2 linked regions of the Syntrophotalea carbinolica DSM 2380 genome follow. Each later gene encodes a partner of the first gene's protein in a complex. Links are inferred from orthologs where the notes say so. Each region holds a gene or a part of one and is shown on either strand. Other genes may lie near its edges.

Evidence for each region.
Region 2: the proteins of groL (region 1) and metK are in contact, whole or in part, in a cryo-EM structure (PDB 8P4O), measured with the Escherichia coli proteins. The link is inferred for Syntrophotalea carbinolica DSM 2380 from one-to-one orthologs.

The regions. Positions count from the first base shown.
Region 1 is NC_007498.2:3,222,603-3,238,668, reverse strand. Bases 7,627-10,503 are described here. They hold groL (chaperonin GroEL), read left to right. Parts: upstream 7,627-8,175; coding sequence 8,176-9,831; downstream 9,832-10,503. Other genes in these bases: PCAR_RS15030 (thiamine biosynthesis protein), read right to left, coding at 9,940-10,503; groES (co-chaperone GroES), read left to right, coding at 7,844-8,131. Outside these bases: PCAR_RS15065 (acyl-[ACP]--phospholipid O-acyltransferase), read right to left, coding at 1-2,423; PCAR_RS15060 (amidohydrolase family protein), read right to left, coding at 2,432-3,424; PCAR_RS15055 (sigma 54-interacting transcriptional regulator), read left to right, coding at 3,624-5,081; PCAR_RS19155 (NINE protein), read right to left, coding at 5,174-5,917; PCAR_RS15045 (pyridoxal-phosphate-dependent aminotransferase family protein), read right to left, coding at 6,285-7,361; more of PCAR_RS15030, read right to left, coding at 10,504-10,917; GTP 3',8-cyclase MoaA, read left to right, coding at 11,139-12,140; PCAR_RS15020 (cytochrome c3 family protein), read right to left, coding at 12,171-12,491; PCAR_RS15015 ((Fe-S)-binding protein), read right to left, coding at 12,532-13,803; PCAR_RS15010 (FAD-binding oxidoreductase), read right to left, coding at 13,877-15,262; DNA repair protein RadA, read left to right, coding at 15,516-16,066.
Region 2 is NC_007498.2:2,231,671-2,247,698, forward strand. Bases 11,934-14,772 are described here. They hold metK (methionine adenosyltransferase), read right to left. Parts: upstream 14,019-14,772; coding sequence 12,849-14,018; downstream 11,934-12,848. Other genes in these bases: PCAR_RS10640 (glycosyltransferase), read right to left, coding at 11,934-12,791; ptsP (phosphoenolpyruvate--protein phosphotransferase), read right to left, coding at 14,090-14,772. In the rest of the region: PCAR_RS10580 (1-deoxy-D-xylulose-5-phosphate reductoisomerase), read right to left, coding at 1-888; PCAR_RS10585 (phosphatidate cytidylyltransferase), read right to left, coding at 897-1,709; PCAR_RS10590 (isoprenyl transferase), read right to left, coding at 1,706-2,434; frr (ribosome recycling factor), read right to left, coding at 2,654-3,211; pyrH (UMP kinase), read right to left, coding at 3,217-3,942; tsf (translation elongation factor Ts), read right to left, coding at 3,956-4,867; rpsB (30S ribosomal protein S2), read right to left, coding at 4,990-5,793; LPS export ABC transporter permease LptF, read left to right, coding at 6,000-7,175; LPS export ABC transporter permease LptG, read left to right, coding at 7,179-8,267; ahcY (adenosylhomocysteinase), read right to left, coding at 8,342-9,769; PCAR_RS10630 (ArsR/SmtB family transcription factor), read right to left, coding at 9,814-10,734; PCAR_RS10635 (hypothetical protein), read right to left, coding at 10,857-11,585; more of PCAR_RS10640, read right to left, coding at 11,709-11,933; more of ptsP, read right to left, coding at 14,773-15,865; PCAR_RS10655 (HPr family phosphocarrier protein), read right to left, coding at 15,867-16,028. UniProt on the Escherichia coli protein: Catalyzes the formation of S-adenosylmethionine (AdoMet) from methionine and ATP.

The sequences.
Region 1 (16,066 bases):
CGGAATACGATGCGCAGGGCTTCGAGGTTAGACAGTATATTGTGGTGCGACAGCATGACCCCCTTGGGCTCGCCGGTGCTGCCTGAGGAAAAGATCACGGTGGCGAGTTGGTCGGCGTCGAAGTTCTGCGGCCGGGCCCAGAAGCGTGACGGTAACAGACGGGCGATGAGGAAGGCCCGCATTTTTCGGATGCTGCCGATGCCGGCGAGCAGGTCTTCGATATAGACGGTCCCGGGCAGCTCCGGCAGGGTGCCGAGCTTTTCCATAAACACCCGTGAGCTGATGGTGCAGGTGATTTGGCATCGGGCGATGGCCGAACGGATAGCGTCGTCGGAGGCGGTATAGTTAAGGTTTACCGGCACCGTGCCGTTCAGATTCAACGCCAGGTTTGCCAGGGCGCCACCGACGGTGGGCGGCAGACAGACCCCGACCATGGGAGAATCGCCGGTCAGGCGGGAGAGTTTTTGAGCAAGAATGCGTGCGGCTGTCAGGGCCTGACCGTAGCTCAGGCGGCGACCGCCGGTGTCGGCCAGGGCCGGCCGTCGCCAGTTCTGGCGGGCCGTGTCGACGAACATTTCGCCCAGGCTGCGTCGTTCCGGTTTTCGGGCATTGAACCAGTCGCAGGATAGTTCCATCACGGCGCTCCGTACCGCATGAGCGCTGCTGCCGGCCGGCAGCGGCTCGCCGAATGCCACCGTGACAGGGTAGGGCAACCGGGAGGGAAAGCGGGACAGGAGTTTGCCATGGGCGTACGACAGGATGCTGCCCCAGGCGCCGCCGATGTACACCGGAATGATCGGATAGTCGGTGCCTTTGACGATGCGTTCGAAGCCGCCCTTGAATTCGTTGAGCATGCCGTTGCGGGTGATCTCCCCTTCCGCGAAGATACACACCATATAGCCGTCATCCAGAGCTTTGCGGGCGCCGCCGATGAATTCCTTCAACCCTTTTCTGCCGTCTTTGGCGGAAACCGGGATCACCCGCATCAACCGGAAGAGTTGTCGCAATAGCGGTGTCTGATAGATGCCCCGATCCATGACGAAACGGATACGTCGCTGCTGGGTCGCTGTCAGTAGCAGAGCATCGACCCAGGACACGTGGTTGGCAACCAGTAAGGCTCCTCCTTCGACGGGGATGTGCTGCCGTCCGGTGATGGTGAGCCGGTATCCCACGCGCATGACCACCAGGGCGATGAAACGTAACAGAAAATCGGGCAGCAGATACAGGGTCAGGATGGTCAGCAGCAGAGTGATGGCGCCGAGCAGGCTGAAGGCGGCGTCGGGGCCTATGCCCATGGGGCCGGAAATCAGCCACAGCAGGCCCGAGGCGGCCAGGGCACCCATCCAGCTGAGAAAACTGGACGCCGCCAGGATTTCACCGCGACGATCAGCCGGGGCACGCATCTGGATGAATGCCTGCAGCGGTACGATGAACAGCCCCGCACTGATGCCGAACAGGACAATGACAGTCAGTACCAGCGGCAGGTGAGCCGGAATCACATGCAGGTCGAAAGCTGCGAGGGTGAGGCCAGCGGCGCCAATGGGCACCACTCCGAACTCGACGTTGCGGCCCGACAACCGTCCCGCCAGCAGCGAGCCGACCCCGATACCAAGGGCGGCGGCAAGAAACAGATAGCCGCTTTGTTCCTCGGTGAGCCCGAGGCGGATGATGCCGTACGGCAGCAGGTTGAGCTGGCAGAAGGCGCCGACGAACAGGAAATAAGCGGCACCGATAATGGCCAGCAGCAGATAATGATCGTGACGCAGTCTGCACAAGGTGCGCCAGTAAGCCATGGGGGATAGCGTTAACGTCCGGTTGCCGGCCGCGGCCGCGGTGGTTGGCAGGCTTCGGGCCAGCAGCCACCCCGCCAGACCCAGACCCAGGGCGATCAGCAGTGAAATATGGTGACGGCCGCCGAAAAACTGCACCAGAAACGGCGCCAGAGCCGTGCCGCCGACAATGGCCATGAAGGTGAAGGTTTCCAGCAGGCTGTTGGCGCGGGAAAGCTCCTCCCTCGCGGCGAATTCCGGTACGATTCCGTATTTGGCCGGAGCCAGTATGGCACTGTGGCATCCCAGCAGAAAAACCGTCAGGTAGAGCAGGGCCGGATTTCCCGTCCAGGTCCCGATAACCGCCAGCAGTGCAATGCCGATTTCGAATCCTTTGATCCAGACAATGATGCGGTTTTTGGGAAAATGGTCGGCCAGTGAGCCCGCCAAGGCCGAGAACAGGAGGAACGGGGCGATGAAGGCGGCGCTGCCGAGCGCGGCGATGGTGCCGGCCTGATCGGCGCCTTGCCGGCTGATAAGAGCAAAGACGATGATCAGCTTGATCAGGTTGTCGTTCAGCGCGCCGAGGGCCTGGGCGGCATTGAGACGATGGAAGGCGCCAGCGAGTGGCGAGGTCTGTTCGGTGGTCGGCATAACAATCCTCATAGAGATGGCCGGCGCAGGAGCCGGTGGGTGTTGTGCAGCACGCGGGCGGGCAGACCGAGTGCCAGCTTCAGTTGCAGGTCCTGGTCCCAGGGGTTGTCGATGGCGGCCAATTTTCGGATGGTCGCCAGGGGCAGACGCCCGAGCTGGAACCAGGGCGAGGTCAGGCCGGTGCGGGGCAGGGGCATGTCGGTGCCGTAATGCAGCCGGTCCAGGTATTCGGGATATTTCAGGATGCGTTGCAGGTGTCCCAGACGGTTGATCTGGGTCAGGGCCGAAAGGTCGCCGTGCAGGTTGGGAAATGTGCGCATAAGGGTCAGGAAGCGATCGAAATTACGCTGCCTGTCGTTGCGTCCGTTGCTGGCGCAGTGGGCGGCGATGACCGTAACCCCCTGCTCCAGAGGCAGGCGTAGCCGTTCCGGGTCGGCCAGCGTGTTGTCGGCCCGGGTAAAGGATTCTTCGTTTCCCGTATGGCTCAGCAGGGGCAGTTTCAATGCGGCCAGGCGTTGGTAAAAGGGAATCAGGGATGGATTCGCAGGGTCGATGCCCTGTACGGAGGGTAGCCATTTCATCAGAACCGCCCCGCATGCGGTGGCTCGTTCCAGGCAATCGAGTGCATCGGGGCGGGCCGGGTTGACGCTGGCGCCGAACAGCAGATTGGGGTGGCGCTGGCAGGCTTGTTTGATAAAGGTGTTGGGGATGTACAGTTCGGTGCGCGCTTCGTCCAGCTGGCCGCGGGCATCGATGACGCCGTCAAGGGCGAACAGCACGGCCTTGTGCACCGCGTTCGAAGCGGCCAGCTGGGTCGATAAACGCCGTATCACCAATATGTCCCCTTCGCGTTCCAGTTCGTTGGCGGTGACCCCGAAGGCCTTGAGGTAGTGGCGAAACTTCCAGCTGCGGCGCATGCGCTGCCCGATGCGGCAGCCGCTGTGACCAGCGCCGATTCCGGCACCATGGCAGTGGATGTCGATGACGGGAGTATCCTGCATGGTTGCCTCTCCTTCTGTTGTGTATGAGTGTGCAGGAATCGTTTGGATATGATCTGTCCTATCGCAGATGCCATGCCAAAATCGCTGTGCGGCTCTATGGTGTTGAAATATAAAGATATTTCTAGAAAAGCATCGTGCTGCTGGACAAATCCAAGGTTTGCCGTTGACATATAGTGCATGTATGGTAGACATTTTATGCATGATGACTTTAAAGAAACTGAACGACGGCGATCATCGGACCTTTTCCCTGATAGCGCGCGCTGCCTTTGCCAATCCCTTCAGCCCCGAACGCGAAGCGTTGGACAGACGCATTGCCGCTGTGGAGGGAGATGTCGGGCGGGATGAGCTTTTCGCCATGGTTGCTGTCCGGGCCAAAGAAGCGCTGAGTAAACTCGGCATACCGGATCTTCGGCATTATGGCGGGGAAGATCGGGAGTTGCTGCGTCACGCCTATCTGTTCGATGTCTATCACCGTTACCGGGAAGAGTTCGACGGTTTTATCCGGCGACAGATTGCCGCCGGCGATGTGCCGTGCCGTTCGCTTTTTGCCCGGGAAGTGCTTTCCGACCTGACCTCGGTAGGTTTCGAAAACGCCGAGGCCCTGCGCTATCTGGCGATCTTCTATCAGATCCGCCGTGCCTTTTATTTCATTGACGGTACCCTGGCCGGTTTATGTCCTTCCATGCAGACACTGCGGCGGCATTTGTGGGACAATATTTTCACCAGCGACATCCGGCGTTACGAAAAACTGCTCTGGAATCGCATGGAGGATTTTTCGACCCTGCTTCTCGGCGAAACGGGCACCGGCAAGGGGGCCGCTGCGGCGGCTATCGGTCGTTCCGGGTTTATCCCCTACAACGCCAACAAGGGCTGCTTTGCCGAAAGCTTTACCCGCAATTTTATCCACCTCAATCTTTCGCAGTATCCGGAAACCCTTATCGAATCGGAATTGTTCGGTCACCGCAAGGGGGCTTTCACCGGCGCCATCGGCGACTATGCCGGAGCCTTCAGTCGCTGCCCGCCGCACGGGACCATCTTCCTCGACGAAATCGGCGATCTTAGCTTGCCGGTGCAGACCAAATTGTTGCAGGTTTTGCAGGACCGCGTCTTTTATCCTGTCGGTAGTCACGAACAGCAGCGCTTTAACGGCCGCGTCATTGCCGCTACCAACAGGCCTCTTGAAACCATGCGCAGGGATGGGCGGTTTCGCGACGATTTTTATTACCGGCTCTGTTCCGATATCCTTGTCATGCCCCCCTTGCGGCAACGCCTGGCGGAGGATCCCGGCGAACTTGAGGCGATGGTTCGGGTCATATTGCTTCGCATGCTCGGCGGACAAGGGGAAGAGTTGGTCGATTTTGTTTGCAGTACGCTGGTCGATTCCGTCGGCCCCATCTATCATTGGCCGGGTAACGTGCGGGAGCTGGAGCAGGCTATCCGCCGCATCCTTGTAACCGGCCATTACCAGGGAGAGGCGGGGGCCATCACGAGCTTTTCCGATCCGCATTTGCTCGATGCTGTCGATAAAGGTACCCTTGGCGCCCAGCAACTGCTGGCAGGGTATTGCCAGATGCTCTATCGGCGGCACGGGACTATCGAGGCGGTGGCCCGCTGCACCGGCCTTGATCGCCGTACGGTGAAGAAACATCTTGGTTGATGTTCTGCGGATACATAGCTGACAGGATATCTGTGCATCCGGTCGATAAAGAGGCGGGCCCTTTATGCGGCCCGCCTCTTTTTACATGCCGGCTATTCGATGAAATGGAAGGCACCGTAACCACCGCTCATGCCGAATTGCTCGGCGAGCTGACTTTCGATCTCGGATCGGGAGTTTTGGGAGATTTCGATACTCTCGCTCCCTGTCAGGTAGGCGGTTTCACCGTTTTTGTGGAAACTGATGATCTGAAAATCCTCCCCTCCCAGGGGCAGGAAGTAAACAGCCACTCCATCGGCGGTACCGCAAACCATCTGCCCGGTTCGGGTTGGATACGTGAAATTGTCCGCATAGTAGGCCTCGGTTTCCGTGCGGCAATTTTTGAGGTCGGACAAGGCCGCGGCGTTATAGGCTTTCTGCCGGTAGGAGACAAACTGGGGAATGGCGATAGCGGCGAGGATTCCAATGATGGGAATGATGCCGAAAGGCACGATCAAGGCTAGCGCCAGGGCGCTTCCGTTTGTCATCGGATAGGATTGCTGCAGTTCCGCTTCGCTTTTGAAGCAGTAGAGGATGAATTCAACGAAGGCAACGATTCCGGGAATGCCGGTCCAGCAGAAGAGAAGGTAAAGAACCCCCTGCCCGTATTTTCGCAGATAAAACTTGTGAGCGCCGATGCCGCCGAGGAAAAAGGTGAAAAGCAGCAGGGCTGCTTTGCTGACCCCGGTGCCGGGTGCGGGCATGGCCCTGACGCCGCAATGGGGGCAGATTTCGGCTTGCAGGTGCAATGGTTTTCCGCAGGTAGAGCAAAACTTGGATGAAGCGTTGTTTTCCGGCATGTTGCCTCCTTGACCATTTCAGGCACGGAACCGACAGGTTCATTGAAGTATAAAAATAAAACATCGCTAATTTATTGTTTGGTTAACAATTTGTCAAGAGCGGAGCGCCAAACGGATTTACAGCGGTTGCCGGGAGGTCGTTAGGAGTAGTTGTTTGCAATCGTTGACAGCTATGGTCCGTGTACGGGGAGAAATGCACGCAGGATATAACCGGGCGTATGGCGAGCGCCATTGGCGATTATGGAAAAACGGGAGGTGGGCGGTATGGAAATAAAAAAGGGCCCCCCGAAGGGGGCCTGAGGAGAAAATAAAAAGTTGAGACATGGGGATGTCTCCGGTTTTCTCATCCGGGGGGTACGGATGAAAATCAGTTGCGCACCTGGGGCAGTAATTCCTCAAGCAGCGCGAAATATTCTTCCATGTCCGCCATGGTCATGTCGCCCATGTGCGGGATGCGGAAAGTGTCGTTCTTGATTTTGCCGTAGCCGCCGTCCATGGCATAGCCGCGCTCGCCAAGCAATTCCTTGAGGCGTGCTACATCGGTGCCGCCGTCGTTTTTGACCGCGGTCAGGGTCTGGGAGCGGGCACCTTCGGCGGCGTAGAGACCGAAGCCCTGCTTGAGCGCCCAGGCGCGGGTCGCATCGGCCATCTGCGCGTGGCGTGCATAGCGATCTTCCAGACCTTCGGCGAACATTTTCTGCAGCTGATGACGCAAGGCGTAAATCTGGCTGATGCAGGGGGTGCTGGGGGTATTGTTTTTAGCGTCGTTCTTTTCGAATTCCTCGAAGTCGAAGTAGTATCCGCGGTTGGGGGTGGTGCGGGCTTTGTCCAGCGCTTTTTGGCTGACGGCGAACACGGCCAGTCCCGGGGGCAGAGCGAAAGCTTTCTGCACGCCGGCCAGACAGACATCGATGCCCAACGCGGTGACGTCGATGGGGACGGCGGTCATGGAGGATACGGTATCGACAATGAAGGAAACCTCGGGGTATTTTTTCATGACCGCGGCGATTTCATCCAGAGGAGACATGACCCCGGTGGAAGTTTCGTTGTGGACGACGGTCATGGCGTCGTATTTGCCGGTAGCAAGGGCGGCATCGACCATTTCGGCGGTGACCGGCTGGCCCCACTCGGTATCGAAAAGATCGGCTTCCAAGCCACAGCGCAGGGTTACGTCGTACCACTTTTTACTGAAGGCACCGTTGGCGAAGCAGGCGCAGCGTTTCTGCACCAGGTTGCGCACCGCGCCTTCCATAACGCCGAAGGCGCTGGAGGTGGAAAGAAATACCGGTCCGGGGGCGTTCAGGAGTTTTTTCAGGCCGTCGGTAACTTCCTTGTGAAGGACGGCATATTCCTTCATGCGGTGGCCGATCATGGGCGTGGCCATGACTTCCAGCACATCGGCACTCACTTTGACAGGTCCGGGGATATAGAGTTTCTTGCTCATGGCTGTGTGCTCCTTCAGAAAATAAAAAACGCCTGGCCCTTTTTAAAAGGGGGCCCAGGCGTACGGCTGTAAGGTCTTTTGGCCCCGCTCCCCGGTGGTGATCCACCTCGAGACGCCAGTTACGGGAGACCTTCGAATTGTCGGTACTCAGTGTCGAGTTAAAGACCAAGTAACACACCTGGATTCGCAAAGTCAAGTCGGATTCTTGAACGATTAGGTATACGTTTATGCCTGAAAATTCCGAAATGTCAACTGGGCCTTGCCAGATTTTTAGCAAAATCCCTTGACATTCAAATTCAGCTGATTATATTTAGCCATGCTTGTTAGCACTCATGTAAACCGAGTGCTAACATTGCGCCAAAGTCCAAGGCTTTGGTCCGCGCGAAAATCGGACTTGAGCTTTTTTTGTTTGGCATAGCGAAGGATGTTTTCGGGATTTTTCCCGCACTCAATTTTATGGCAGAACGAAAGGAGAATGCATCATGAACATCAGACCTTTGCGTGATCGTATCATCGTTGAGCGTATTGAAGAGGAAACCACCACCGCCGGTGGTCTCATCATTCCCGACTCCGCCAAGGAAAAGCCCCAGCAGGGTATCGTCAAGGCCGTGGGCAAGGGCAAGGTGCTTGAAGACGGAACCGTGCTCCCCATGGATATCAAGGTCGGCGATCGCGTCCTGTTCGGCAAGTACGCCGGTAGCGAGATCAAGATTGACGGCTTGGAATACCAGATTATGCGTGAAGACGACATCCTGGGTGTTCTCGAGTAATTAGATTCTTACCAGTCAAGCTATCCAAAGGAGGATAAATAGATATGTCTGCCAAGGAAATCAAATTCGGACAGGATGCTCGCAGCCTGATTCTCAGCGGCGTCAACCAGTTGGCCGATGCTGTTAAAGTAACCCTCGGTCCCAAAGGCCGCAATGTCGTTATCGACCGCTCTTTCGGTGCGCCTCTGATCACCAAGGACGGCGTTTCCGTCGCCAAGGAAATCGAACTCGAAGAGAAGTTCGAAAACATGGGCGCCCAGCTGGTCAAGGAAGTCGCTTCCAAGACTTCCGATGTCGCCGGTGACGGTACTACCACCGCTACCGTGCTGGCCCAGGGCATCTACCGTGAAGGCGTTAAACTGGTTACCGCCGGTCACAATCCCATGGAAATCAAGCGCGGCATCGACAAGGCCGTAGAAGCTGCCGTGGCATACCTGCAGGAACTGTCCAAGCCCATCAAGGACCACAAGGAAATCGCTCAGGTCGGTACCATTTCCGCCAATAGCGACAAGACCATCGGTGATATCATTGCCGAAGCCATGGAAAAAGTCGGCAAAGAAGGCGTTATTACCGTCGAAGAAGCCAAGGCTATGGAAACCAGCCTGGAAACCGTCGAGGGTATGCAGTTCGATCGCGGTTACCTGTCTCCCTACTTCGTGACCGACGCCGAGCGTATGGAAGCGGTCATGGAAGACGCCATGATCCTCATCCACGATAAGAAGATCAGCAACATGCGCGACATGATCAACATTCTTGAAGCCGTGGCCAAGCAGGGCCGTCCGCTGTTGATCATCGCCGAGGACATTGAAGGCGAAGCTCTGGCTACGCTGGTTGTCAACCGTCTGCGCGGCACCCTGAACGTGGCTGCCGTCAAGGCTCCCGGATTCGGTGACCGTCGTAAAGCCATGCTCGAAGACATCGCCATCCTGACCGGTGGTAAAGTGATCTCCGAAGAAGTCGGTTTCAAACTCGAAAACGCTACTATCGACATGCTCGGCAATGCCAAGCGCATCGTTATCGATAAAGAGAACTCGACCATTATCGACGGCGCCGGCAGCGAAGTCGATATTCAGGGCCGGGTCAAGCAGATCCGTGCGCAGATCGAAGAGACCAAGAGCGATTACGATCGTGAGAAACTGCAGGAGCGCCTGGCCAAGCTGGTCGGCGGTGTTGCCGTAGTCAAGGTCGGCGCTGCGACCGAAACTGAAATGAAGGAAAAGAAAGCCCGCGTTGAAGACGCCCTGCACGCTACCCGCGCAGCCGTCGAAGAGGGCATCGTTCCTGGTGGCGGCGTCGCGCTGATCCGCTGCATCAAAGCTATCGAGAGCCTGGATCTTCCCGGCGAGCAGAACTGGGGCGTGAACATCGTCAAACGCGCTATGGAAGAGCCTCTGCGTCAGATCTCGGCCAACGCCGGTGCCGAAGGCTCCATCGTTGTCAACCAGGTTCGCGGCGGTGCCGATACCTACGGTTTCAATGCTGCTGCCGATGAGTACTGCGACATGATCGAAGCCGGTATCATCGACCCGACCAAGGTTGTTCGCAGCGCTCTGCAGAACGCTTCCTCCGTGGCCGGCCTGATGCTGACCACCGAAGCCTGCATCGCCGAACTGCCCAAGGAAGAAGCTGGCGGCGGTATGCCTGGTGGCATGCCTGGTGGTATGCCCGGCGGCATGGGTGGCATGGGCGGCATGATGTAAGCCGTTTGCCTCTGGCAGCCTGAAAAGCAAAAAAAGCCCCCCGGAGTGATCCGGGGGGCTTTTTGCGTTGTACGTCCTTCGGTTATCGAAGGATGAATCTATTAAGGATTAAAGGATCTGTAACAGGATGATGCGGTCCTGGCTCAGGGGGGCGACTTCCATAATACGTTCCGTATCGTTCTGTTGCAGGCGTACGCAGACCGAGGCCTCCTCGCGTCCTTTACCGTAGCCGGCCACGATGGCGGCGGCCAGATTGAGATCCGCTTCGGTTGGGGTACCGCTCACCAGGCCGGTCGGGCCGCGAAAGCCGGTGGCATGCAGCAGGGTGTATTCCGGCCGCAAGGCCGCCTGAAGCGCTTCGTTGCCTTGCTGGTCGCGGCCCAGGGTCAACTTGGCCGAGTTCGACAGGCGGAACTGGCGACCGAGTTTGAGGAGTTCGACATCATGCACGGTACAATCGGGCTGGTGATCGAGCAGGTCGCGAAGCTTGCCGGTGAAGGATTTTTCAGTCAGCAGGCAGCCGCCTCCGGAGCCCGGATATTCGGTCAGTCCCCACTGGCGCGCATACTGTTCCTGGCGCTTGCGTGAACGCCCCTGGATGTCGAGAAGCTGTTCGCGATCCACCAGCCCCTTTTCTTCCATGGGGGTTACGGGCAGCAACTTTGCGCATAAGGGCCGCAAAATGATATCCGCGCAGTCGGCATGTTTGGCCACTGCTTGCAGGGCGTTGAAGTTCTGGCTCATGGGGCGTTGGCCGAGCACCTCGCCGGAAAAAAGGAAATCATACTCGCCGTTGTGGATGTGGCGGGCTGCCAGGCGGAACATGAGGGCGTGGCAGTCGATGCAGGGGTTGAGGTTTTTGCCGTAGCCGTAACGGGGGTTTTTCAATACGTCAAGGTGGATCTCGCCAATTTCCTCAACGATTAAAGGCATATCGATCTGCCGGGCGGCCTGGCGTGCGCGGGCCGCACCAAAAAAAGGTGTGACGAAGACGATGCCGGTAACATCCACCCCCTGTTGTTTGAGGGTCAGGGCTGCCAGCGTGCTGTCGAGGCCTCCGGAAATAAGGCCAAGTGCTTTGCTCATGGTGAAATAAACCTCCGAAAAGTCTTTATGCGTATCAGCGACGGATAAAAAAGCCGTATGTTGTTAGCGGCCGGGTGGTTTTCTGTACAGCGGGGTATCATACGCCCCTTTATCCATACCCCTTGCCCTGCTACGCTTGTTGGTGGTAATCTTAGTCAATGGGGATAAAACGTGGTTTCATTTTTGTATACGATATTTGAATTGCCAGGGAAAGTGTCATCGTGAAAAAGACAAAAAAAACTTTGCAGGATAACTATGGGCGTACCGTAGAGTATCTGCGCCTTTCGGTAACCGATCGTTGCAACCTGCGCTGCCGTTATTGTATGCCGGCCGAAGGGGTTGACACCGTCAGTCACACCGATGTCCTCTCGTACGAGGAAATGCTGCGGGTGGTGGCGGTGGCTGTGCGCTGCGGGGTTAAAAAAGTTCGTATCACCGGTGGTGAACCCCTGGTGCGCAAGGGCATTGTCGGATTTATTCAGGAAATGACCTCCATTTCCGAGTCGGTCGAGGTTACCCTTACCACCAACGGTATTCTGCTGGCGGACATGGCCGCCGACTTGCGCAAGGCCGGTCTAAGCCGGGTCAATGTCAGCCTCGATACTTTGCGCGAGGACCGCTTTAAACAGATAACCCGGCGTACCGGCCTGCAAAAGGTTCTGGAGGGGTTGCATGCCGCCGAGGCCGTTGGCCTTACCCCACTGAAGATCAACATGGTGCCGATTCGTGGTGTCAACGAGGATGAAATCGCCGATTTTGCCCGTTTGACCCTGGATCAGCCCTGGGCCATTCGTTTCATAGAATTCATGCCCGTCAGCGGGGGGCTGGAGTACACACCCGAAAATATGTTCCCGGCCGCCGAAATTATCAAAGCTTTGGAAAAGGTCGGCAAGCTGGTTCCCGAACTGCGCCAGGGGCCGGCCGGTCCGGCGCGCATGTTCCACTTCCCCGACAGTCCGGGGCACATTGGCGTTATTCCCGCGGTCTCCGAGCACTTTTGTGGCGAATGCAATCGTATGCGTATTACCGCCGACGGCCGCATCCGCCCCTGCCTGTTTTCCACCGAGGAGATCGACCTGCGCACCGCCTTGCGGCGTAATGCCAGCGATGCGGAGCTGGAAGAGATCATGCGTAACGCCGCCTGCGCCAAGCCGGAGCGTCATCACATCGGAGAAAAAGATTTCCGGCAGGGCAAGCGCCGCATGCATGGCATCGGCGGCTGAGGTTTCGCGCCACCGCTCGACCCCTGTCGGTTAGCGTTTTTCCCCTGTTTGATGGCAGCGTGTGCAGTTGCCTTCGCTGGAAAACGCCTGTTGTCCGTTATGGCAGGCCCCGCATTGCGCGCCCTCATCAATTTTTTTCATGGTGATGGTTTCGGAACCTTGCCGCATCACGGGAAAAATGCCCGCCCGATGGCATTCGCTGCAGCCTTGCCGATGGGTTTTTCCCTGAAAGATGACCGGGCCGCTGTCCCCACCGTGGTAGGTGAGGGAACGATGGGCCGGTACGGCCAGTACCGAAGCGGCCCATCCCGCAACCACGAAGAATACTCCCCACGCTGCCAGTTTTTTCATGACCTCTCTCCCTCCGGGGCTTCCCGTTCGACCGGTGTGCTTATTGCGGCTCGGCATTTTTAAGGTCCGCTGCCACCATTTCCAGAACATGACATACCTGCTGCGGCAAACCGGCATGATTGAGGGTGTCCTGCAGCTGCATGATGCATCCGGGACAGGCTGTAGCCACCACCTCGGCTTCGCTATCGCGTATGCCCTCGGCTTTTAAGGCTCCCAGTTTCTTGCTGATATCGTAATGGTAGACGGAGAAGGTTCCGCCGAGGCCGCAACAGGAGTCGGCGTTTTTCATCTCAACCAGGCGAACCGAGGGAAGCGCCGCCAGCAGTTGACGGGGTGCCTCTTTGAGACCGGCTTGGCGCAGGTGGCAAGGGACGTGGTAGGCAACCGGTTGCGGATTGTTCCGGCGTGGCAGTTGCTCGAGTTTTTCCACAAAGCCTTGCTGAAGCAGGAATTCATGAATGTCCATGACTTTATCCGCCAGTTGCGCGTGGTCCGGCCCAAGGCTGCGGAAATGTTTGGTCAGGCCGCTATGGCAGGAAGCGCAGGCGGTGATGATGACGTCGGCTTTGTGGGCCGTAAGAGCGTCAAGGTTGCGATCCGCCAGGCGGGCTGCTCCTGCGCCATCTCCAGCGCATAGAGCCGGCAGGCCGCAACAGCCCTGGTCTTTGGGAATAAGAATGTTGGCGCCAAGGCTTTGCAGGGCCGCCAGTACGCTGTCGCCGATCTCGGGCAGCATGTAGTTGATCATGCAGCCGGTAAAGAAGGTGACCAGCGGTTTATCCGGATCCCCGGCGATGAACTCGGGATGGCTTTGGCGGAAAGCTTGGGGCGCAATCGCCGGAATGGTGCGATCGCGGCTGATGTACGGCGCGGGAAAACGCAGCCGCAGGCCGCTGCCCTGGGGAACCTTGCGGAACGCCAGCCAGGAGAACATGCGTCCGAGGCGCGTCAGCAGGTTCATCAGCCATGGGCGCTGCAGCACCGTGGACACGCCGCGACCGAACAGGGTCAGCCCCTTTTCACGGCCGATCCGTCGTCGCAGGGCCAGGATGATTTCATCCGTAGGAACCTGGTTGGGACAATCCTTTACACAGCGGCCGCAAGCCAGGCACTGGGAGATATCGCTGAGAAGGTGCCGGTCGAGGTCGATTTTTCCGTCCAGCAGGGCTTGGGCGAGGGATATTTTACCTCGCGCCACCACCGCTTCCGATTGCACCTCTTTGAAAACCGGGCAGTGTGCCCGGCAGGTTCCGCATTTAACGCATTCCCGGAGTTGTTGCCGGTATGCTTCTATTTCCTGATGTTTGCTCATTTGCTATCCAGATGACGCGGTCGGGCCGCGTGATGTTATGCTCTCGTGTCAGACAATCCTTGGCGTGGGCTGTTTACTGGTCTTCCAGAAAGATTTTGCCCGGATTGAGAATGTTGTTCGGGTCGAGGGCGCGCTTGATGGCTTTCATGTAGGCGATCGTGGCCACATCGAGTTCCATGGGGATGTAGGGTGCCTTGCTGGTGCCAACGCCATGCTCGCCGCTCATGGTGCCACCCAGTTCCAGGGTCTTGGCGAAAATGTCGCGGATGGCTGTCTCGGCTTTCTCTTCGTGGCCTTCGATGGCACGGTTGACCATGATGTTGACATGGATATTGCCATCCCCGGCGTGGCCGAAGTTTACGATAGGGATTTCCAGGCGCTTGGAAATGGCCTCGATGGCCCGGATCATGTCCGGCAATTTGCTGCGGGGCACGCAGATGTCTTCGTTGTATTTGTCGGGGTTGACCTTGCGCAGGCTCGGCGAGACGCTGCGTCGTACCTGCCAGATCTGCTCGCTTTCCTCGTCGCTGACTGCAACCCGGGTATGTACCACACCCAGCGGTGACGCGATATCCATAATCCGGGCGGCCTGGCGTTCGAGCAGTTCGCGCTCGCCGTCGACTTCGATGATCAGCACTGCCCGGGCGGCGTCCGGAATGTCGAGGTCGGCGTTCTGACGCACGCAGGCCAGGGCGGTGGCATCCATGAACTCAAGGGTGGTGGGGATGATTTTGCCGCGAATGATGCTGGAAACGGCTTGAGCCGCACCGTCGATGGAATCGAACATCACCAGCATGGTTTTCTTGGCTTCGGGCTTCGGTATCAGCTTGAGGATGATTTTGGTAATGACCCCCAGGGTGCCTTCGCAGCCGACCATCAGCTTGGTCAGGTCGTAGCCGACGACCCCTTTCATGGTTTCCCCCCCGGTGCGGATGATATCCCCCTGGGGAGTGACGACTTCCATGCCGAGCACGTAATCTTTGGTGACGCCGTATTTGACACAGCGCGGTCCGCCGGCGCATTCGGCGACATTGCCGCCCAGGGTGCTGAATTTCAGGGAGGCCGGGTCGGGTGGGTAAAACAGCCCGACCTCTTCGACGGCCTTTTGCAGAGTGGCGGTGATGACCCCCGGCTCCACCTCGGCGATGAGATTGTCCTGGTCGATGCGCAGAATACGGTTCAGGCGGGTCAGCACCAGGGCGATCCCCCCTTTGATCGGCACGCTGCCACCGGTAAAACCGCTGGCCGCGCCGCGCGGGTAAACGGGGATTTTTTCCGCGTTGGCCATCTTTAAAATAAGACTGATCTGCTCGGCATCGGCGGGGCGGACGACCACATCGGGGTTGAACTGCTGCTGTGTGGCGTCGTAGGAATAACAAATGCGGTCGGCTTGCTCGGTGGAGACATATTCTTTACCGACAATATCCTGCAAAATGGCGATAATGCGTTTTTCCAGCATGGCTTGTAACGTGCCCTTCGACTGAGTGGTTTTTGTTCGGTGATCGCCCGAACAACACCAACGGATGATAAAAAGGCCCGGAGCGACCTGGGCCTGTTGACCAATAAAAGAACCAATATAGCAGATAACCGGGATTTCAGTCCACCCACAGCTTGCTCTCGGCGGTCGCAGATGACGGCGACCAGGCGGCAAGGCGTCATTGACACCGGGGGGTAAAGACCATAGAATGGCGCCCAAATCGGGAGAACGACGTTTGAAAGCAAAAACTTTTTATATCTGTCAGCAATGCGGCTACCAGAGTCTGAAATGGCTTGGAAAGTGTCCTGACTGCGGCCAGTGGGACGTGATGGTCGAGGAGCGCCGAGAACCGCCGACCGCGTCGCGTCGCGGGGGGGCGCCGCAGACAACCGCACCGCAGCGGCTTTCCGATGTGGCTACAACGGAAGAAGAGCGCTGTTTGTGCGGTTTGTCCGAACTCGATCGCGTTCTTGGCGGCGGCGTGGTGCCGGGTTCGCTGGTTCTTATCGGCGGCGACCCCGGTATCGGCAAGTCGACCCTGCTGTTGCAGGCCGTTGGTAGTCTGGCGTCTATCGGGCCGGTGCTGTATGTGACGGCCGAGGAGTCTGCGCGTCAGGTCAAGATGCGGGGAGAACGACTGCGGGTGAACGCCAAGGACCTGTTTCTCGTTCCTGAAACCTCCCTCGAGACCATTCTGGAGCGGGTACGCGAACTCAAGCCCAGATTTCTTGTGGTCGACTCCATTCAGACTATTTTTACCGGCGATCTCGAATCGGCTCCCGGTAG
Region 2 (16,028 bases), 980 kb from region 1 along the record:
GAGATTGCGCATACTGCAAAGATCGAGCGGCGGCAGATCCAGAGGCAGACGAGTGGGGTGAGACAGGGCATAGGCAATGGGGGTTTTCATATCGGGAATACCTAACTGGGCAATTACCGCACCATCGACATACTCAACCAAGGAATGCACAATACTCTGCGGATGGATATGCACGGCAATGCGCTCTGCCGGCACATCGAACAACCAGCGTGCCTCGATAACCTCGAGCCCCTTGTTCATCATGGTGGCGGAATCGATGGAGATTTTACGTCCCATGCTCCAGTTCGGATGAGCCAGGGCATCTGCCGGAGTGACACTGGCCATATCCGCCAGCATCCGGTTGCGAAAAGGCCCCCCCGAGGCTGTCAGGATAAGTCGCCGAACATCATCCATACGATGGCCTTCCAGCGATTGGAAGATAGCGGAGTGTTCACTGTCCACGGGGAACAGCCGCACACCGTGGCGAGCGACCGCTTCCGTAACCAGGGAACCGGCCGTGACCAACGTTTCCTTGTTGGCCAGGGCAATATCCTTGCCTGTCTCGATGGCGGACATGGTTGGAACCAGGCCGGCCGCGCCGACAATGGCGGAGACAACCATGTCTATATCTTCATGACAGGCGCACGCCACCAGCCCTTCGACCCCGGAAAGGATCTGCGGAGCATCGGCGCCGAGGCGCTCTTTCAGCTGCTGCGCACCGTCCGCGGATATTACCGCCACCATTTTGGGACGGAAGCGGCGGATTTGCTCCTCCAGACGAGCGAGATTGTTGCCGGCTGTAAGGGTAACGACCTCGAACTGTTCGGGAAAAGCCGCAACAATATCCAGAGTACTTACACCTATGGAACCGGTAGATCCGAGGATGCCGAGTTTTTTAACGGAAGCCATAACCCCCTCTAAACCTGAAAAATCAGGATGAAATAGTATGTTAAAGGAAATGCGAACATCAAACTGTCGAGACGGTCGAGGATCCCCCCGTGTCCAGGAATCAAGGTACCGGAATCCTTGACGCCGAAGGATCGCTTCAGAAGCGATTCAAACAGATCGCCGAGCTCTGCGATCACCCCCACCACCAGACCCAGGAGCAACAATGGCACAAGTGCCGCCCATGGTGCAAAGGTCAGATGCGCCAAACCGGCGGCAAGCACACTGCCGCCAAGTCCGCCGATGGCACCTTCGACACTCTTTTTGGGACTCACGCTCGGATAGAGCTTTCGACGCCCGAAAAAGGTGCCCGTAAAATACGCGCAGGTATCGTTCAACATGACCATCATAAGTACGAGCAGTACCCACTGTATGCCGTGGGGCTGGCTCCTTAACAAGGCCAGATGCGCCAGGGGGATGCTGATATAGATGAAACCGAAAAGCAAAAGGGCCAACTGCCCGGAAACTTTATCGATCGCACCGTGGCGGAACAGAAAAACGCAGGCGAACAAAAAGACCGATGCGATCAAACACCCCACAAACACGGCATAATGGCCCAGCACAAGCGGGACCATAAGGCCGATTCCGGCCACAATGCCCAGGTATTTTTCCATGGACCGCCCAGCGGCCAGAGCCATGGCGTAATATTCATATAAAGCCCAGCCGGCAACCGCGTAGGTCAAACAAAAAAAGCCCCATGGCGGAGCCCACAGGATAAACGCAATCAACAAAGGCAGCGCGATGCATGCAGTCAGAATTCGGGATTTGATAACATTCTCCTTCAGTCGGTGACATCATCTTGACATTGATCGGCAGTCAAACCGTAACGGCGTTGGCGACGACTGAATTCAGTAAAAGCCTCGTGCAGATGGGTGGGGCTGAAATCGGGCCACAATACCGGAGTGAAGTAGATTTCCGCATAAGCCAGTTGCCACAAGAGAAAATTACTGATGCGAATTTCGCCACTGGTACGAATGAGAAAATCGGGGTCGGGCATACCGGCGGTCTGAAGAAAACCGGAGAAACATTCCTCATCTACGGCATCCAATCCGAGTCGCCCAACAGCCACTTCGCCGGCGATCGCCTTTACAGCGCCGAGAATTTCGTCCCTGGCGCCATAGGAAAGCGCCAACGTCAGTACCATATCCCGATTATTGGCCGTTCGCTCCATAGTACCAATCAAGGTGTGCTGCACAGCTTCAGGCAATCGGTGAATGGCCCCGATAACATTCAGACGAATGCGATGGGTCAGAAGGGTTTCCAACTCCCGTTCGAGAAAGGTATTGAGCAGCGACATCAGGGAATCGACTTCTTCTTCGGGACGCCCCCAATTCTCGGAACTGAAGGCATAGAGGGTCAGATAGGACAGACCCAGCCGTCGCGACTCCTCGATAATAACCTTTGCCGTTTCCACGCCGTGGTGATGTCCGAGGATTCGGGGCAGTCCACGCTGCTCGGCCCATCGGCCATTGCCGTCCATAATGATAGCAAGATGTCGGGGTATACGCATTTCGGCACCGCCGTTTTCAAAGTGCATTCGGGAAGGAAAGATCAAACATTAACATAACCGATTTTCACCAGCAAGACAGGATCGCCATGAAACGGGATATAAGAAAAGGGACGCCGGCACCGACGTCCCTCGGTTTAACTTTCACTGATCGGGCAAGCCCGCAATAAAACGCCCGACGGCCCCCTTTAGCGGAACCCATGAAGCGCTTTATTGCCGAGTTTAGATTTCCATGATCTCTTTTTCCTTTTGGGACACAAGATCATCGATTTTGGCGACATAGGAATCGGTAACGTCCTGAATTTCCTTTTCGCCGCGTTTCAGGTCGTCTTCACTGATTTCCTTGTTTTTTTCCAGTTTTTTCATGCCGTCGTTGGCATCCCTGCGGGCGCTGCGGACCCCCACTTTGGCATCCTCGCCCATCTTGCGAACCACTTTGCCCATTTCCTTGCGACGCTCTTCGGTCATGGGCGGAATGACAAGACGAATCAGGTTGCCATCGGAGGTGGGATTAAGACCGAGATCGGCTTTGAAAATAGCGCGCTCGATATCGGCCAGCAGTTTCTTTTCCCAGGGCTGAATGGTAATCAGACGGGGTTCGGGCACGGCAAGGGTTCCGACCTGGTTCAGAGGTGTCGGGGTGCCGTAGTAATCGACCATGACATCGTCCAGCAGAGACGTAGAAGCCCTCCCGGTGCGTACTTTGGTCATGTCCTTCTTCAAGGACTCCACAGCCTTGTCCATGCCGCTGCGAGCTTTTTTGATGACATCGTTATACATGGAAGTTACTCTCCTTTGACGATGGTACCAATGGCCTCGCCAAGCACGACCTTCTTGATATTGCCGGGGCGAGACAGCTGAAATACCACAATAGGCAGATCGTTATCCATACACAGCGAAGTCGCCGTGGCATCCATAACTTTAAGACCTTTTTTTAACACGTCAAGATATTTCAGATTATCGAATTTGACAGCGTTTTTGTCCTTGCAGGGATCGGCGCTATATACACCGTCCACTTTAGTGGCCTTAAGAATGACATCGGCGTCAATTTCCATGGCACGCAGACTGGCTGCCGTATCCGTGGTGAAATACGGATTACCGGTGCCACCACCGAAAATAACCACGCGCTTCTTCTCCAGATGGCGAATCGCGCGTCTGCGGATATAAGGCTCGGCCACCTCGCGCATCTCGATAGCCGTCTGTACCCGGGTCGGCACTCCGGCCTGCTCGAGGGCGTCCTGCAAAGCCAGACTGTTCATGATGGTTGCAAGCATCCCCATGTAGTCGGCGCCGGCACGATCCATCCCGCCGGCAGCGGCGGCCATGCCGCGGAAGATATTGCCCCCGCCGATGACCACGGCCACCTGCACCCCTAGGCCAATGACTTCCCGGATTTCCTCGGCAATACCGGAAATAACCTGAGGGTCAATGCCGAAGCCCTGGTTACCGGCCAGGGCTTCACCACTGAGTTTCAAAAGAATCCGCTTATAAACCGGTTCTTGATCATCCATAGTCGATGTCACTTTACTTGGTCATGGATGCGACCTCGGCCGCAAAGTCATCGGAACGTTTTTCAAGCCCTTCACCCAACTGGAACCGGACATAACGGGACAGTGTAACCTCAGCACCGATTTCTTTACCGAGGTTTTCGACAACTTTTGTCACGGTGAGATCGGGATCGATGACATAAGCCTGCTCAAGCAGGCAGACTTCGCCGAAATATTTATTGATTTGCCCGGCGATAATTTTTTCAACGATCTTCTCCGGCTTACCACTCTCCAGAGCCTTGGTACGCATAATCTCTTTTTCTTTTTCAACAACCTCGGCCGACACTTCGTCGCGGTTCAGATACTGAGGGTTGGCAGCGGCGATATGCATGGCCAGGTTTCGACCGAGAGCCGCGACGCGCTCATCATCGCCTTTGGACGTTTCGAGCTCGACGAGGACACCGATTTTACCGACGCCATGAATATACACGGCAACCGCACCCTGCGCTACATCGAAGCATACAAAGCGCCTGAGGTTGATGTTTTCACCGATTGTAGCGATCTGATGCGTCTGTTCCTCGGCAACGGTGCGATCGGTACCGGGAAACGGCAGAGCCTTGAGAGCTTCGAGATCCGCGGGTTTGGAGGAGACAACTACCTTGGCAACACCGTTGGTGAATTCCTGGAAATTGGCATTTTTGGCAACGAAGTCGGTTTCGGCGTTAACTTCGACCAAAACGCCGCAGCTACCTTCGTTAAGACCGACCACAAGACCTTCGGCAGCAGCACGGTCGGCTTTTTTGGCCGCAGCGGAAAGGCCTTTTTTACGAAGAATGTCAACAGCTTCTTCGATGTTACCGTCAGCTTCGCTAAGAGCCTTTTTACAATCCATCATGCCTGCGCCGGTTTTGGTGCGCAGCTCAGAAACCATCGATGCGGTGATTTTCATAAAAAACCCTCCTCAGTTATGCTTGGGAGCGACAAAACGCGTGCCACGTCCCTGATATATTCAGCAAAAAGGCGGTCAGTTTCCCGGACCGCCTTTTTGCGAGTTCAAAACACCTTGAACGATTAAGCTTTGTCGGCAGACTCAACCACTTCGGCAGCTTCTGCTGCCGGGGCTTCGCCCTTGCCCTCAACTTCGACCTTATCGGTCTCGGCCTTGTCCGATTCGGCCCGAATCGCGGCTTCGCGAGCCTGAGCCCCATCGATGCAGGCATCGGCCATCTTTGCAGCAAACAGACGGATCGCACGAATCGCATCGTCATTACCGGGAATGATGTAATCGATATCGTCGGGATCGCAGTTGGTATCCACCACGGCGACAACAGGGATGCCCAGCTTACGGGCTTCCTTGACGGCAATGGTTTCTTTTTTGGGATCGATGACAAAAATGGCACCGGGCAGTTTATTCATCCCCTTGATACCGCCAAGGGTCTTTTCCAGTTTTTCTCTTTCGCGCTCAAGATTCAGCGCTTCTTTTTTGGTCAGAAGCTCATAGGTGCCGTCCTGCGCCATGACTTCGATCTTCTTGAGACGCTCGATGCTTTTCTTGATGGTCGCAAAGTTGGTCAACATGCCGCCGAGCCAGCGGTTGTCGATATAAAACTGATCGGCGCGTGCCGTTTCTTCACGAATCGCTTCCTGAGCCTGCTTCTTGGTGCCGACAAACAGAACCTTGTCACCGTTTTGAACCGTTTCGCGGATAAACTGATAAGCCGACTTGAAATAGCGAACGGTTTTCTGCAGGTCGATAATATAGATACCGTTGCGTGCCCCGAAAATATAGGGCTTCATTTTGGGGTTCCAGCGTTTGGTCTGGTGGCCGAAATGCACACCGGCCTCGAGCAGTTGTTTCATACTTACTTGTGCCATGAACTTTCTCCTTAAAATTGGTTTGCCTCCGCGCCCATCTTCCTTGGCGGACCCAGCCTTACCGTCGGCAGGGCACCTCCGCCACAAGTCAGGACGCGTGCGTATTGTGAACAAGCTTATGTACCATGGAAGACCCGTTATGGCAAGGACAAAATCGATGCAAGCCAGTTTACAAAACGGCTCGAACTGTATTACTATGCCGGGCTATGACAAGCCTTCGCATCCAACGTTATCTACTGCGCGAAACCCTTGTTCCCATGCTCCTGGGACTGGCGGTTTTCACCCTCGTCCTGCTTCTGGGTCGCATCCTCAATCTGGTCGAGCTGGTCATCAACAAAGGGGTACCCCTGGTTGATGTCTTGCTGTTGCTCGCCTACCTGCTGCCGACGTTTCTCGTCCTGACACTGCCTCTGTCCTTCCTGCTGGGGGTTATGGCCGGGTTCGGACGCATGTCCGCGGATCGGGAAATTCTTGCACTTAAGGCATGCGGCGTCGGATTGCGCCAGTTGACCGCGCCGATCGTAGGATTGGGATTACTGGTGAGTCTGGCTACCGCTGCGACAACCATTGCCATCAAACCGGCCAGCGAAGACCTGTTTCGCGAAAAACTGTTCCATATCGCCAGCAGTCGCGCCAACATCGGTATTCAGGCCCAAATCTTCAACGACGAATTCGAAGGCATCATCCTGTACGCCAACGATGTCGACGAACGCTCCGGACGAATGCAGGGCGTTTTCATCTCGGATGAACGAGACGACACCCTGTCCTCCATCATCCTGGCCAATGAGGGTCGGATTTTTTCCAACCAGGAAAACCTGACCCTTACCCTGCACCTGGAAAACGGCACCATACATCGCCAACGCCGGGAAACCGGCAGCGGCTTTCAGGTTATCGAGTTTACGCGGTACGACCTGAATCTCGACCTCGGGCAGACCTCCATGTCGGCGGATCAACCACGGAAAAACAAAAAAACCATGACGCTTGGAGAGCTATACCAGGCCATCCGACCCGACGCAGCAACGCCCCCTTCCAAAAAAAGGGAATTGCTGGCCGAATTCCACTGGCGCCTGGCTGTTCCCGTAATCCCCCTGCTTTTCGCCCTGCTCGGCGTTCCCCTGGGCATTCAGCCGGTGCGCTCCGGTCGCGGCAGCGGGTTTGCCGCCGGCCTGCTGGTTTTCCTGGCCTATTATGTCCTGCTGTCCCTTGCCGGCACCCTGGTCGTCGATGCCGGCTTGCCTGGCCTCATCATGTGGGGGCCCAATTCGATTTTCCTTTTGGCCAGCATCGTCGTTTTACGTGCCGCAGCCAAGGAAAAGCCCCTTCCCCTGGTGGAGTTTTGCCGTCGATGGACGGACATCCTCATCCGCCGCCTGAGGAAATAAGCGATGACGCCTCTCTACAGCCGCTATATTTTAGCAACTTTTTTCCGACTGTTCGGCTTGGCTATCGGGGCCTTTGCCGGCCTTTATCTACTCGTCGAGTTTTTCGAACGGATTGACGATTTTATCGAGTATCATGCTTCCGTCACTTTATGCGTAGCGTACTTCCTCAACAAAACCCCTCTGATCATTACCCAGGTTGCCCCCCTGGCATGCCTCATGGCGGTTTTCATGACCCTTGGCGGGTTCACCCGTTCAGGAGAGCTGGTGGCCATGCATGCCGGCGGCATCAGCCTGGCGAAAATAGCCGCGCCCATGCTGCGTATGGGGCTTTTATTCTCACTTATCATACTCGCCGCCAATGAAGTTATCGTACCGCCCTCCATACAGCGGGCCAGGCATATCCTCACCACCGAAGTAAGAGGAGGCCCCGCCGTGCATTACAAGCAGGATAAAATCTGGCTACGACACAATAGATCCATCCTCAACATCCGTCAGATCGAACCGGTACAGCAAACTTTAAAAGGTATCACGCTGCTGTCTTTTGATAAAAACTTCCGCATTCAACAACGCTTTGATGCCGGCAGCGCCGTTTATAGCGGCGGCAGGTGGTATTGCCAGGATGCCGTTACCCGTCGATTCGACACGACATCCGGCAATTTGTTAACGGAACAACGCCTTGCGGAAAAGATAGAGGACCTGCCGGTGGTTCCGGAAGACTTCAAGGTTCCCGGCAGCAAACGCAACGAAGATTTGCCCATCAGCGAATTCCATCGCCTGGGGAAAAAGCTTAAACGCGAAGGATACAACCCTACCCGCTTCCAGGTCGACATGCACGCCCGTATAGCCGCCCCGTTTGGGTGTCTGATGATGACCTTCCTTGGCATCCCTTTCGCGATCCGCAAAGGCCGCGGCGCCAGCATGGCCCTCGGCATCGCCATCAGTGTCGCCATCGGCGCCCTCTATTTCATCCTGAACGCAACCCTGCTGGCCTTTGGCTACTCGGGAACCTTCCCCCCAATCATCGCCGCATGGAGCGCCAACATCCTGTTCCTGCTTTTCGGTACCTGGCTGTTTTTGCATAGCGAAGGCTGATTTCCCGCCGATCCGTAAAAAAAAGGCGCCCCACTCGGGAGCGCCTCTGTTGCCGAAAAGATTTAAACGAAATCTCAGTAGCGATAGTGTTCGGGCTTGTAGGGTCCATCCACCGGAACGCCAAGATAGTCGGCCTGCTTTTCCGTCATCCTGGTCAACTTCACCCCCAGGTTAGCGAGGTGCAAACGCGCCACTTTTTCGTCCAGTTGCTTGGGCAGTACGTAGACCTTGTTTTCATACCGATCGGAGTTTTGCCACAGTTCGATCTGCGCCAGCACCTGATTGGTAAAAGAGTTGGACATGACAAAGGAAGGATGTCCCGTGGCACAGCCAAGATTCACCAGCCGGCCCTTGGCCAGCACGGTGATACGCTTGCCGTCGGGCCATTCAATCTGGTCGACCTGCGGTTTGACCTCGTGCACCGTCAGACTGGGGTCGTCATACAACGCATCGACCTGAATTTCCGAGTCGAAATGCCCGATATTGCAGACGATGGCTTCGTTCTTCATGACATCCATATGGCTGCGGGTTATGACATCGACATTACCGGTGGTTGTCACAAAAATATCCCCCCACTGGCAAGCTTCGTCCATATCCACCACCGCAAAACCTTCCATGGCGGCCTGCAGGGCACAGATGGGGTCGACTTCCGTGACGGACACCAGGGCCCCCATCCCCTTAAAGGCCTGGGCACAGCCCTTGCCCACATCTCCGTAACCCAGCACGACGCATTTTTTTCCGGCAATCATGACGTCGGTGGCACGTTTGATTCCATCGATAAGCGATTCACGGCATCCGTAAAGATTATCGAATTTACTTTTGGTCACCGAATCGTTGACGTTAAAAGCCGGGAACAGCAGTTCCCCGTTTCGGGCCATATGATACAGCCGGTGCACGCCAGTGGTTGTTTCCTCACTTACGCCTAAAAGCCCCGTAGCCATGCGCTGCCAGTACTCGGCATCCACCAGCAGTTGCCGATTGAGCAAGGCGTCCACGATACTGAGCTCTTTATTATCGTGAGAAATTTCGGGTACCTTTCCGGTACGGGCATAGGCGCGCTCACGCTCCACCCCGCGGTGGATCAGGAGGGTCGCATCGCCACCGTCATCGACAATCAGCTGCGGACCTTCTTCATAAGCCAGAGCCTTGAAAGTGTACTCCCAGTATTCCTCCAGAGTCTCCCCTTTGTACGCAAACACCGGAACACCGGTGGCAGCGATGGCGGCAGCGGCATGATCCTGGGTTGAATAGATATTGCAGCTGGCCCAACGCAAATCGGCACCCAACTCCGCCAGGGTCTCGATCAATACCGCCGTCTGGATCGTCATATGCAAAGACCCCGTGATACGGGCCCCGGCCAACGGTTTGGTACCGCGATACTCCTCCCGGATGGCCATCAAGCCGGGCATTTCCGCCTCGGCCATACGGATTTCTCTACGCCCCCATTCAGCCAACCCCATGTCTTTGACAACGTAATTTTCCGAAATAGACTCACTACTCATGATTTGTACTCCATTTGAATTTAAGGCCATACCCGATGGGCAGGCTATTGGATTTTCACCGCGGATAAAAGTACGACGGCATGCTCCGAATCGCGACCATTAAGCATCTCAAACGATTTTAGCTCAAAGCCTGCCATAAGCAGCCAGCCCTCCAGTTCCGAACGCTCGAAGCCCAACCATTGATCGGCCATACGCTCCCGGGCCCACTCGTTTTGATGACGATGCAAATCGGCCAGGGTAATCCCACCACCTGGCGCCAGCACCCTGGCAAGTTCGCAAAACACCTGTTGTGGCTGAGGAGCATGATGCAGCACCATGTTAAGCACGGCCCACTGCACTTCCCCTTCGGATACGGGAAGATGCCGCATCTCCCCCAAGCGTAATTCGATACCGGTCAATCCGGCATCCCGAATACGCTGACCGGCCTGCTGCAGCATGACCGAAGAATGATCCACACCAATCACGCGATCCGCCCGACGGCGCAAGCCATCCAGAAGATTACCGGTGCCAACCCCGATTTCGAGGATGACCGGCCTTGCCGGTACCTGATCCAGCAACCGGGCTCGGTAAGCTGCCATGGGCAACGCATCCCGCACCAGATCATCCCATTGTCGAGCATGCCGATTGAAAAACTCCAGGCTCCTGACCCGCCGTTGCTCCAACACCATAAGCAGGCGTTCCCGGTCGGGACACGCCCCGGCATCACGCGTCAAACGCGACTCCACGAATGGCCGAATATCCTGGAAAAAATCATTGCGGCCATCCAGGCGATAATAGGCCCAGGTTCCTTCGCGCTTCACCGATAACAGGCCGGCTTCTGAAAGAATCTTGAGATGACGCGAAACCCGGGATTGGCCCACATCCAGAATGGTGGTCAACTCCTGCACGGTAAATTCTCCGCGGGCAAGCACCGCCAACAAACGCAAACGGGTCGGATCGGCCAAGGATTTAAAGGTCGTGAGCATCTATCGAACATCCTGATTTCTATATATCAACTTTTCTTGATATAACCAATCCGAACCCAGAATGCAAGAAAAAAGGCGCACCCACATGCGGGTGCGCCTGCTTTCCGACAAATACGGCAATCTTACCGAAGAGGCATGAGTACGGTATACACGCGCCCGGTGGCAATTTCGGTGATCTGTAATCGCAGTTGCGCGGCAGAGATGGCTTCCCCCGGAAAGAACAGAAAACCGTGGGCGAGGCCGCCAGGCTGTATCCCTTGATTCACGAGTGATTTATTGGCCAGATCGCGAGCGATCTGTCGACCGGCGTCATCATCCGTAGCCCCCTGTGTGCCACCAACCACGGCACCACCGGCACCGCCGACCGCAGCCCCCTTAAACAGAGCCGAGCCGACATTTTCTCCACTCAAAATGCCAATCGCGGCCCCCAGAACAGCACCGCCGGCGGCTCCAAGCATCGCGCCCTTGCCGCCACCTTTGGCAATGCGCGCATATTCTGAACTCTTCTCGATGCGTGTATAGGCTGTACGGCTATCGAGCAGGTTCCACAGATTGCCTTCATTATCGATCAAAAAAGACTGTTCCGGCACGATGGCGAGAGCCTGCGATCCCTGATTATCGAACACCACCTGCACGGGCAGCAAGCCGGCGCTACGGATATCGAAACCGAAGACTTTGGAGGCCTCGGTTTTCTCGACAAACGCCTTGGAAGCTAGCTGGGCGCCGGCCACCGTTTGCATGTTGCCGTAGCTGGCCGGAGAACGAAAGGGCACTTCCTGACTTCGATAGGTCGTACAACCGGCCAACAACACCAGCAGACCACCGAATACAACCAAACGTGAAATTTTCATGATCCCGCACCTTTCAGTTAGCGATTGTAGGAATATTCTACCATACATTCTGACAAGGCCCCTGCAATGTGAATTCCCGCCGCAGGCATGATGGGGATCGACCAGCGTGCTTACCTGCCTCCCTCAAAGCCACCGCCAGGCCAGCAGGTGACATCGATACCACATCCAGGACAACAAAGCGCAAACCCAGTAAACCGCAGGTCGGTCGATAATCCCCTCGATACGTCGATCGAAATAATCGAGCACCGACAACCGCCCCTGTCCGACAGTTACCGCATGACGATAGTTACGGGCCGTATCGAGCATAAATGCCAACTGCCAGGCATTGCGGCAGACAAATTTTCCGATATGACGCCAAAAGCGGATTCTATGGCGAAAAGAAAGACACCGCAGCCGCCGAGAGAATTCCTTGAAGAAAGGCCCCAGGCGCAGTCGTTCACATGCCGACTGCTGCCGATATATGCCCGGTACAGCTGTAATCCAGGCACCGTAACCGGTGCCTTCACAGGCCAACAGCATGGCATTGAGGGCTTGCCGGGGATAAAAGCCTTCCGTTTCGAACCGACGCGCCGAGGTCCCGAGAACGGCGGGCAAAAGCAACCACTGTCCGCGGGCATCGATGTTTTTCGCCATACGAACATCTTCAAGAAACGGCAATGTTTCGTCAAATGGGCCCAGCACATCGAAAAACGAACGAGCCATCATGAATCCCTGATCACCGTGCGTACAAAAGGGACGATGCAGGTAGGTTTTCCAGGCATGATGATAAAAGAGCCAGGAACGTTCTTCCGTATGGCGCGTAAAGGTAAGAGGAAAATGTCCGACAACGGCCCCATCACCAGTTTGCTGATGGGTGGACTTAAGGCAGGCATGGGCACTGGCGAGGGCCTGTGGATCTTCAAAAGTGGAATCGGCGTGGAGAAACAGCAAATAATCGGCACGGCTTTCCGAAACGCCGACATTGAATTGCCGGCCTCGGCCGGGTTCGGAAACGATTAGGCGGCAATCGAAGGGACAGCCCTGACGCAATGAAGAAAAAACGGCGGCACTGTCATCATCGGAACCGGCATCACAAAGGATGAGTTCGAAAGTCACCCCCTGCTGCCGGCGCAGAGTGGCAAACAGATCGACAAGGGTGCGACCCTCATTGAGGATGGGAACAATGACCGACAGCTCAGGTTTCAATAAATCGGGCAAAGGGGGCATGATGTGCCTGCATAAAACAAAAGGCGAACCTTTCGGTTCGCCTTTTGTCTGCAACGATCAGAGACCGGCGCGTCCGCGCAGGGAGTCGACACGGTCGGTGCGTTCCCAGGTAAATTCGGGGAGTTCACGACCAAAGTGCCCATAGGCTGCGGTTTTGCGATAAATCGGGCGCAGCAGGTCGAGGGTTTCAATAATTGCGGCCGGCCGCATATCAAACTCTTCGCGTACGATGCGGGCGATTTCATTGGAAGGCAACACCCCGGTTCCGAAGGTATTGACCATGATGGATACCGGCTCGGCGACACCGATGGCGTAAGCGATCTGGACCTCGCACTTACGGGCCAGCTTAGCGGCAACGACGTTCTTGGCGACGTAGCGAGCCATGTAAGATGCGCTGCGGTCGACCTTGGAGGGATCTTTACCCGAAAAAGCTCCGCCACCGTGGGATCCCTGGCCACCATAGGTATCGACAATGATCTTGCGCCCCGTAAGACCGCAGTCACCCTGAGGACCGCCAACGACAAAGCGACCGGTGGGATTGACGTAAAACTTGGTATTTTCATCAAGCATGTCGGCCGGAACGACTTTTTTGATCACCTCTTCGATCAGGGCCTCGCGCAAGGTTTCATAGGCGACGTCGGGCGCATGCTGGGAAGAAACGACAACGGTATCGACCCGCACCGGCTTGTCATTGATATACTGCACCGAAACCTGCGACTTGCTGTCGGGACGCAAAAAGGTCAAAAGACCGCTTTTACGTACTTCGGACATACGCTGAGTCAATTGGTGAGCATAGGTAATGGGCATCGGCATAAGCACCGAGGTCTCATCACAGGCATAACCGAACATCAGGCCCTGGTCACCAGCGCCCTGTTCTTTAAAGAGCCCCGCACCTTCGGTAACCCCTTGAGAAATGTCCGGCGACTGCCGGTCGATAGAGGTCAGCACCGCACAGGTTTCCCAGTCGAAACCCATGGCGGAATCGTTATACCCGATATCCCGGATAACTTCGCGGACCACCTTGGGATACTCGACGCGGGCATTGGTGGTGATTTCACCGGCAATAACGGCCATTCCGGTTGTTACCATCGTTTCGCAGGCAACACGACTTTGGCGATCCTGATCAAGGATAGCGTCAAGGATGGCGTCGGAAACCTGATCTGCGACTTTATCGGGATGGCCTTCGCTTACGGATTCGGATGTGAAAAGAAAATCGGTCATGGGCATGGGAAACCCCTCCTGTTATAAAATTATTAAACCGCCAAATTCTAAGTACCACTGTTTAAACTGTCAAGCATTTACTCGACAGGTCCGCCGATTGGCTTACCGAAAAGGGAAGGAAAGCGCCTGTTCATTTCGCCCGCCAGTCTTCTGGCGGCCTCCGGTGCCGAGCCCAACTCGAAAAGCTCAGCCACCAATTGCTCGGCCTCGGGTCTGTATACCTGCCGAATGATACGTTTGACCTGGGAAATAAAGGGTGCATTCATGGACCATTCATCGAAACCAAGCCCCAGTAGCACCAGCGTATAAAGAGGGTCCGCAGCCATTTCGCCGCAGATCCCCACCATGACACCGGCCTGCTGGGCGGCCCGGCAGATCATGCGCAACGCACGCAAAACCGCCGGATGCAGAGGCTCATACAGATAGGCAACGTGTTCGTTGCCTCGATCGACCGCCAGACAGTACTGGATAAGGTCGTTGGTCCCTACCGACAGAAAATCGACTTCCCGGGCAAGCAATTCCGTGACCAGCGCCGCCGCAGGGGTCTCGATCATTATGCCGATTTCAATGTCTGCATCAAACGCATGCCCCTCTTCGGCCAATTCCCGTTTCACTTCATTCAGCAGATTTTTGCAACTTTTAATTTCGGCCACCCCGGTAATCATGGGGAAAAGGATACGGGCCTTGCCATGGGCGGAAGCACGCAGAATGGCACGCAGCTGAACTTTGAAAAGGATTTTTTCTTTCAGGGAAAAACGGATGGCGCGCAACCCCATGGCCGGATTCGCTTCATCGGAGAGATCGATATCCGACACCAGCTTATCCCCGCCGACATCGAGTGTTCGAATGGTCACCGGGTGCGGCGCCATGCTTTCGATAATTTCCCGGTAAGCTTCGACCTGTTCGTCCTCGGAGGGTACGCATTTACGCTTCATATAGAGGAATTCGGTGCGAAACAGCCCCACCCCCTGAGCGCCTTCGCGTAAGGCAATGGGCACCTCTTCGGCAATTTCTATATTACTGCGCAATATGATGTTATGGCCATCGAGAGTAACGGCATCGAGGCCACGAAAATAGGTGAGTTCTTCGGCCTGGTATTCGTAAAACTGTTTTTTGTCCAGGTACTCCCTGAATGTATCCGGTGAGGGATTCAGGACAACGGTACCGGTGCAACCATCGATGATAACCGGCATACGTTCGCGTATTTGCGATGTAACAGACTCGAGACCGACCACTGCCGGTATGCCGAGGGAACGCGCCAGAATCGTGGTATGGGATGTCCGGCCGCCGAGGTCGGTGATAAAACCGATAATGCGCGATTTATCCATCTGCATGGTATCCGCAGGAGACAAATCGTGGGCCACCACCACGGACTTCCGCTCGATATCGGCCAAAGATTGCTGGGAAACACCTACCAGGTTACGCAGAATACGATCGCCAACCGAATCGACGTCCGACCGGCGTTCACGCAGATACTCATCGTCAATAACATCGAAAACGGCGCGGAACCCTTTCAGGGTTCGCATAAGCGCACCCTCGGCATTGATTTTTTCCCGCCGGATGGTGGCCACCGTCTCATCGACAAGCATCGGGTCTTTCAGAATCAACAGATGCGTATCGATAATATGCAGATGTTCGGCGATATGAGGATCGGCGACACGCTTTTTAACGTCTTCCAGCTGCTCCCTGGAATGTTGCAGAGCCGCGTGAAATAAACGAACCTCCTCCTCGAGCTCGTGGGGTTCAAGGGTTCGCTCAACGGCCGACATGCGTCGGCGGTCAACCACATAGGCCGATCCGATCGCAATACCCGGCGATGCGCCTATGCCTACCAGGAAAACATCCTGCAGCATGTTACAATTCTCCGAAACCGTTATCGATCAATTCCCCGAGGGCCTCCATGGCATGTTGGGCGTCCTGCCCGGAAATGGCGAGTTCAATATGCGATCCCTGGGCAGCTGCCAGCATCAAAATCCCCATAATACTCTTGCCACTAACCTCTTCCCCATCTTTCGA